One region of the Caproicibacterium amylolyticum genome, then DNA from elsewhere that is predicted to be linked to it. Evidence: riboswitches for the same ligand, from Rfam matches in the RefSeq annotation. Region 1 holds a riboswitch; the other holds the start of a gene.
What was found. Region 1 has a riboswitch for cyclic di-GMP ahead of H6X83_RS07395 (hypothetical protein). Riboswitches for the same ligand answer to the same signal wherever they lie in the genome.
Positions count from the first base shown of each region.

Region 2: linked by a shared signal. The riboswitch ahead of H6X83_RS10225 (hypothetical protein) and the one ahead of H6X83_RS07395 (hypothetical protein) in region 1 are both predicted to bind cyclic di-GMP.

Region 1 covers NZ_CP060696.1:1,542,318-1,546,512, forward strand. The annotation lists gene H6X83_RS07395 (hypothetical protein) at 1-1,853, opposite strand, end outside; cyclic di-GMP riboswitch class I at 1,932-2,016, opposite strand; gene H6X83_RS07400 (Crp/Fnr family transcriptional regulator) at 2,259-2,912, opposite strand; gene H6X83_RS07405 (energy-coupling factor transporter transmembrane component T) at 3,085-3,966, opposite strand; gene H6X83_RS07410 (ECF transporter S component) at 3,956-4,195, opposite strand, start outside.
Region 2 covers NZ_CP060696.1:2,146,846-2,151,040, reverse strand. The annotation lists gene H6X83_RS10235 (AMP-binding protein) at 1-769, opposite strand, end outside; gene H6X83_RS10230 (3-oxoacyl-[acyl-carrier-protein] synthase III C-terminal domain-containing protein) at 811-1,800, opposite strand; gene H6X83_RS10225 (hypothetical protein) at 1,873-2,202, opposite strand; cyclic di-GMP riboswitch class I at 2,459-2,541, opposite strand; gene H6X83_RS10220 (hypothetical protein) at 2,591-2,830, opposite strand; gene H6X83_RS10215 (AraC family transcriptional regulator) at 3,123-3,983, opposite strand; gene rhaB (rhamnulokinase) at 4,131-4,195, shown strand, end outside.

The sequences.
Region 1 (4,195 bases):
TTATGGACCGCGTTATAGTCCTGGGTATTCATCGGATCATCTTTTAAATAGGAAAAATAAGAATTGCCAACAGCTCTTTTCGTCCAACAGAATCCGCCATTTGCCACATCAATCTGTTTATCACTTGGCAGCAGCGTATTGATTTGCGTTAACTTACCCATGAATTTTGCAGCGGCGGACTTTAGAATTGCCAGTCTGGAATCCCCTGCATACTTTTTATAATTACTGCTTCCCTGATCCTCTGGATAGTCACCATCACTGTGCCAGTAATCACCACCGTGTTTTGTTCCGTCAACTGACAATTTCATACTGGTTGAGCGGTCTAGCATCATAATAACTTCTGACTTTGGAATAGACGTATAGCTGCTGATAGAACCGGTGGGCGTCAGTGTTATTTCTGCGGTGCGCCCATCTGACTGCATTTTAGCTGTCTTCTGCAATTTCACTTCTGCTGAAGGCGACGGTACTGTTACGACTGCCACACCAGAGCTTCCAACCTGAAAGGTCGCGCGCTTTAAGCCGCCGCCATTCGTAATGTTGACTTCATCCGCATAAACAGCACCTGTTATCAGGCAGTTCGATAATTGGACATCGGAAGTTGGTGCAAGAATGGTTCCCAACATGCCCGCTTGCGCTGAAGAATATATTTGAACATCCTTTGTAACCGTACCAAAGTTCCACAAGACTCTGCGTGCAACGGGATCGTATTGTGATCCTGGATTTACCCCGCCGATTCTGATTTCAGGCATATCTATATAGTCACAATTTTTATCAACGTTGAAATTGATTACCAGATACTGATCGTCAAAAAGGGAAATACCTTTATTTGCAAGGTCATTATAATCTCCATAGCCCAATGCGTTGCACAGAGCTGCTTTTATCTGCGAACTATATACAATATTTTCTCCAGACCAAAAATCATATTGGGACTGTAGGTTTAAATTAATGACCTTTACCTGCGCGTCCGCCGCCGAATCCGTGCATTGGCTTAACTGACTGGAAAGTTTACTTAAACTGTCATAAGTTTCTTTTGCAAACTCGTTTCCCTGTGCACCTAAAGAAACTGGGAATTTTTCTTGATTTGTAGTTGTAACAGACGAAAATTCGTCAACCAAATAGCGATATTGCTTTTTATTTTTAATATATCCCTGACCGGAGCCATTGCCAATCGGTTCTAATGAGCAGCTGTCCCCAAAATAAACTTTGCTGGGGCTTTCGGCAACACCTTTGACTTTAATGGTTGTGTCTGATTGGTAATTGACATCCTTTATGTAATTGATAGATGCATAATCATCAGAACTGGAGTGAGAAGTTGCAGTTAGTTTGGCACCTACTGCCGTGTTTACCTTGCCATTCTGTATCAAATAAGCATAATATGTTTTGTTGGGAGTCAGACCGGTAATGGTTTTCTGCACGGTGCCGTCCTTGTTGGGTTCTATCCAAAAAGGTTCACCCCGTAACTGCGTACCCGCTGCATCCTGATAGATGCCGAATTGGTAAGTACCCTGTGGTGCGCTGATGCTTAGTGTAACTGTACCGGAACCAGCGGAGGCCTTTCCCCAGCTTTTTACATTTCCTATTTCCCCTTGTGAGCCGGTGATATTTGCAACTGCAATGTTTGACTCAAAATTGAGAGCAGAACTGTTTCCCAGTTTATTCGCTAAAATGCCAAAGTATCTTGCACTGCCAAGTCCATCTTGAATATCCTGTGCAGTAACCGAAGCAGCACTTGCCGCGTTGGCATCCACTCCCGCAATCTCAATGGAAACAGCAGAGGAAAGGACGGTAAGGCACAAAACAGCACAAATAGACTTTTTAATTCTGCGTTTCAATGTTACGCCGTCAATCTTCATTGACTTTCCTCCCTTTGTTCCGCTTAAAAACAGGCAAAAAAAATGCCAAAACAACTGCGGATTGAAAATCCGCTTTGCTTTGGCAGCTGGCTGCCGCCTCAGTTAGCTGAGGGGCCCTTTAGCTTTGCGTCACCGATTCTCATCGGCTTTGCTTTTACAAGTGATAACTATTGGTTAATTACTTGATTGGAATTTATTTCTTCTTGGTGACAACAAATATGTTACCATCATTTTGCTAATTTGTATGTAACATAGTTACATTTATTGGACTTTGCTATTCTATTTGTAACTTTTTTGATGTTTTATCTGATATCTTATTTGTAATAAATAGATTTATTAATATTGAACCTCCAATTAGATAAAAGTAATAACTGGAATTTGGAATCTTTATCAGATGGATTTTATCTATATCAGTTTTTTCAACTTTTCTCTATCAGTAATCACAACTGCCCCACGATGCAAAATCAACATCTGCCGTTTCTGCAGATCCTTTAAAATTCGTGTAACAACTTCTCGCGCACTGCCCAGATGACAGGCAATTTCTTCATGTGTTATTTTCAGTTGATTTGTTCCGCAAAAGCTGCTTTCTTCCAACAGCAGCTTGGCGATGCGGCTGTCCAACCGCTTAGAAAGGATATCATTCACAACACCAGTAATCTTTCTGCAACAGTCGCGCTCAGATTCCATCTGTTCCTTTAAATAGGCCGCTGATTCTGTAAGCAGGGCTTCATGCAGCTGCACCGGAATACACAAGATTTCAGAATTACTTTCGGCCTGCAGCATAATTCCAATCTGTCCGTCTTCACTCAGGCAATCTTTCAGCATAAACGAACAGAGGGAATCCGGAACCATACGATAAAAAGTCACTTCCTTGCCATCCTCGGCAAGCATATAAACACGAATGCGCCCTTTTATCACGGCCAGCATTTGATAATTCTTTTCTTTTCCAAATGGATTCCGAGCACCCACCGGTACTTCTATGAGTTCCGCCTCACGGTGAATACTTTCCTTTTGTGCATCCGAAAGTGTATCCCAAAAGGATAAACAGGTCTCATACATATTAAATCTTCCTCTCCATCTTGCACCTAAATATACAGTATTTAGCAATTATCATTATAGCATTGCATTCCAAAATATCAATATGCAAAAATCATGCAAGTAAAAAGGACCTGCACTGTTTATGTTTACAGTGATTTACTGTAAGCAGTAAACAGTGCGGGCCCTTAAAAACTCATACATTGGATTCTTGCAAACGAAAATGTATCTGCGTAACTGCCTGCACAATCGCAGGCAGTAGGCACAGTAAACTGTACAGTACATAAAAGAGAATGGATATCGGTGTAATATCATTCCATACGATTTGTGGGTCATATTGAATTTGCATTTGGTCAAACATGGCTGCCGCCGCTGCTCCTGTAATCAGCGCGCAGAGAAAAATCACAAAAATACGGTCTCGGTTGTCAAAGCGATAAATGGAACAGGCTGTCCGCTTTTTTAGTGTGAAGCCCCTGCTTTTCATTGAATCGGATACTTGAATAAAATTTTCCAGTGTCCACGATATCAAAATTGAAATTTCCCGAAAAGCATGCCGCATCCGAAAGAAAAAGCTGCCCTGACATTTTCCTCTGCCAATGCCGCACTGTGCTGCGTTAATGCTGCTTTCTTCTGCTTTTATACGCGGAACCAGACGCAGACAGATGGACAGAAGCAGTGAAAATTTTGGTGCCACACGCCCAAACAAATAGATGATTTTATCAGACGGTACAGTAGCATGAAAGCAGGAAATCCACATTAGTACAGCCGCTGCTGTCAAACCAACTATGCTGCCATACAGCAGTGATTCTGCTGTAATACGATTTCCTATCCAATTAATAGACAAAGTGGTAACTCCAAAATGAGTGAACGAGGCATAAAATGCCGCAAATAAGCCAATACACGGTATTAAAACGATATTAAACACCAATGCCCGTGTTCCGTTTAACTGAAGCGAAAACAGAAATGCGCAAATCCACGAAATCAGTACGAATACTGGATGATTAGAACTGACAGTAAACGCGAAAATGGCTGTGAAAAACAAAAAGTTGACAGCCGGATGGAACGAATCAAACTTCACGGTCTGCCTCCATGATGCCATACTTCAGTTTTATGCGGTCCAACTTTTCAAACAGAGGCTGTGATACCAACAGCAGTGTTAAAAAAGTTGCAAGTGCATGGACTGCGTTGACCGGGAGACCGGAAAGATAAACTGCCGCCGCGCTTTCTTGCGTAACAGAGGCCGCTGTCATAAAGAGTGTACTGGTGTCCAGAATTGGTCCAATCAACACCAGCACAGCAATACCGCC
Region 2 (4,195 bases), 600 kb from region 1:
CCCCCACAAGCAAGCAGGAAAACGCACTCAGCACATACCCAATAACATGGAACAACGGCAGGCAGAGCAGCAGGCGGTCCTTTCCGGTGTACCCCAGCTGCCTGCCGGACTGCAGCGCGTTGTTCAGAATAACAAAGTGGTTAAGCATGACTGCTTTGGGCTTACCGGTTGTTCCAGAAGTGTAATAGATATTCGTAATATCTTTGCAATGCACCCTATCGGAAGCTTTTTGAAGCGTAGCATCTGTTACCTGCGCAGCCATGCCAAGTACGTCATTTATGGAAAACGTACCGTTTTTCACGCAGTTGTCCAACATCACCACATTTTTAAGATTCGGCAGGCTGGCACTGCAAAGGGTCCCGGGTTGAGCCGTTGAAAGTTCAGGGCAAATTTCAGAAAGGGAGTTAAAAAAAGAATTTTTCTTAAAAGATTCCATCATGAGCAGGGTTGTTGCCTCGGAATGGCGCAGTACGTACTCTAATTCTTCTTTTATGTAACCTGTATTGATGCAGACCAAAACAGCGCCGATTTTTGCCGCTGCAATTTGCAGTGCAATCCACAAGGGAGAGTTCAGGGACAGCAGTGCAATATGATCACCATTTTTGACTCCCAAATACAGCAATCCCTTTGCAATATCCTCATAGAGTTTTTGAAATGCCTCAAAAGAATACCTTTCCTGGCCATCCGGGAACACCAAAGCTTCTTTATTTCGATACTCCCTGCACTTCTCATCCATAAACGCACCGATAGTTTGTTCTGTGAAATGCATTTTCTACCTCCTGTATACCCAGCTTAAACGCCATTTATTGATTAGTACTGGTACAGTACAGTAATATTTTCTGCTCCTGCGCCAACCGTCCAAAAAACAATTTTGTCTCCACGTTTCACCATTCCGCGTTCAATTGCCTCGTAAAGTACAATGAACGGGCTGGTGGTGCCGGTGTAACCGTACTCGTCGCCAATGTACAGGCTTTGCGAAGCTTCCACACCAAGTATCTCGCGGATTATTTCAATATTTTTGTAAACATACTGGGAAAGGCAGAACATTTTCACGTCTGACACCTGCAGGTTATTTCGTTTCAGAATTTTAATAATTCCTTCCGTCGCCGTTTTGGGAACGTTGCTGTCGAACGGAATCCACCGCAGGCGCAGTTCCGCCGGATCTTTCACTTTAAAAAGCTTTGAAAAACCGCAGCCGGGGAATAGAATATTGTTGTGTTCTTCGGATTTCATATCGTAAACAGAGTCAATCAGCCCGCATGGCTCCTCTGTCTTTTCCAGAACGTACGCACACGAAGCATCTCCGTAGTGTCCATAGGTGTACTCGCTGTTAGGGTCAACCGTCATATTAATGTAATCGCACCCAACAATCAGCGCCTTATTTACAGATGGTGTTACGGACATGTATTTACTGACTTGTTCCAGTGCAATTGTCATACCGGCGCAATTCACGTTCATATCGTAACAAATGCATTCGCTTTTTCCACCGATTGCGTGGTGAATGTGCATGCAGCACGGCGGCGCAATATACTCGGGAAGCTGACTGCAAAAAACGATAAGATCCATATCAGAACCGCTGTATCCCGTTTTTTTCAGCACATCCTTCGCTGCCAAAATCCCGTAAGTCAGGCTGTTATCCTCTTCGCTGTCAAATAAATACCGCTTATCTCTGCCGATTACATCATGCAAGAAATGCTCCACATCTTTACCCTGCTTTTTGAAGTGTTCCAGATAAGGTGTGTTGTCGACCACTTTGTTGCCATGACAAACAGAAATCTCCTTAATTTTAATAGGAATCATACGTTTTACTTCAGTCCTTTCTACTTCCTACCGAATAAAAAAACAGGAGCAAACTTGCTCCCGTAAGATGATTTATTTAACTTCCACATTTGTAAGGCCGCATGACTTTGCAATTCTGCGTGCCTGCATGGCAAGCACAACATTATCCCCACAATTCATTTTAATTTTCTTAAAGCCAGTAGAGCCATACAGCTTGAAGCATGCCTGCAGAGTATCCTGCATGTCTGCAGTTTGCACTTGCATCTGTGAAATTTCAATTGCAAGTTCGCAAGTTGAGGGATTAATTTTTGCAACTTCCGTTTTATAGCGGGACACAAAGCTCGCTACCGTCGGCTTATCGAAATTCCCGGAAAGACTTACCTTCATTACGTTTCCTGCAATCGAAAAATTAAATGTACCCATTCTTCAAATCCTCACTTTTTGAAATTGTATTAAAATGATTAAAAAACCATTTTTCAAAATTAAATGAAAGCGGTAGATAAAAAGTCCCATGAATTTCCTGACAAATTGTTGGCAATTTTCATTTATATAGTTTTAATAATTCACAAAAACGATGAAGCTAAATTTGAACAGTTTTTCCAAATTAAATGGAAATTTGTATGAGCATACAAAAAAGGAGCCACAAAAATGCCATGACTCCTTCGAAACTACCCGTATACATGGCAACCCGGCTGTCGTAGCTTTTACCTTAGACCCGTGGCTTTGCGTCCCAATCTTTGGATTGGTTTGCTATTTTCTTTTTATTTCTACTTTTGCTATCATATCACACTCGGAATAAATATGCAATACTTTAAGCTTTTTCAAAAAAATGAATTGTTAGCGGGAACGCCAGTTCGTGTAAAAAAATTCCATGAGAGTTTTCCAGCCAAGGCACTTGCGGGGTCTGGAGCTGATACGTGTCAATTCGGTCATACGCTGGTCTTTGCCAAGTAATCACAAATTTTTCCGTTGCATCAACCGTTTCAACCTTGTCCCAAAGACTCATTTGGAACCTTTCAGTGATTAGATTCAGTGTCTCACTTTTTTTCAACTTTTTTCGATATGCCGCCTAGCTTGACACTTACAACTGAATAAAAGTTTCCGAAGAATTTTCGCCGGAAGCTTTTTGCTTATACAATAAAACATACGATTTTCACCATTCTTTGTTTTAATGCTTAGCCCCCACATTCCGAGTCCGTATCTCATGAATATACAGAGGACTGATCTGTTTTCCGAGCATACCCCGGTCAGAATTCCATACAGTCGTTACTTCAGCAAGCTGCTTAATTCATTTTACAGGAATCCTTGATAAGAGATTTGTCCAAAAAAACAAACTGATGTAATCAGTTCCCCCGCCGTGCTGCTCTGCGGTACTGCAGGGGGCTTTGCTTTGCCATGGCGGAGAATCTCGTGGAAAAGTTTGCTTCGTTTACAAATCCGGTGCTGCGTGCAACTTCACCCACAGGCAGGTCGGTCGTTACCAAAAGTTCTTTTGCACGGGTAATGCGGCAGCACAGCAGAAAATTGTAAGGTGTTGTGCCGATGTACTGCCGGAACAGCCGCAGAAAATAAGACTTGCTGATGTGTGCATCAGCAACCAGCCTGTCCAGTGAAAGCGGTTTAGCATAGTAAGCACGTATATGTTCCGCTGCTTGCTGAACCAACGCACGATTTGAGGCGGCCGCATCATTCTCCAAAGACTGTACTGCCATCGTTGAGAGAATTGTGTGAACAGCCAGACTTTGCCGGAGTATGGAAGGCATTGTTTCACTGGTAATACAGGAAAGCAGCTGCTCAAAGGGCTCACGCGCGGTCAGCTCAGAAAGTGGTACAGCAGTGATATGATGCGGATTTAATATCTTTTCCACTGCCTGCACACCGCTCCCGTCAATATGTGCCCAGTAATGGTGCCAGCAGCCGTGCTCCGGCGCAGTGCAGTAACTCTGGGGTTGGCGGCAGTTCAGCAGCAGTGCCTGACCGGGCGGCAGCAGCAGGGTGGTTTCACCCTGCTCAATCAGCCCGGCACCTTTCAGCGTAAAAAACAGAATATAACTATTTTTTTCCGTACGCGCGGTTGAGAAGCGTGCGCCGCCGTAAAACAGCCCTGCTTCTGTACAGCGGTAGGGTTGCGCTAACGCTGCTGCACCCGGTGTTGTGCGCAGCCAGACACTGTGTGGTTCTAAATCCAGATTGCAGGAAAGCATTTATACGCCTCCATGAAAAGTAGAATTTTACAAAAAAACAGAAGAATTTAATGAATGGATATTCATGAAATCCCATGTTATACTCGTAAACACAGCAGAGGAACGGCTCTGCACTTGCAATCCTATTTTAGCAAAAAGGAGTCTCATATGCAAACCTATTATTTGGCGGTGGACATCGGTGCTTCCAGTGGGCGGCACATTCTTGGCCATGT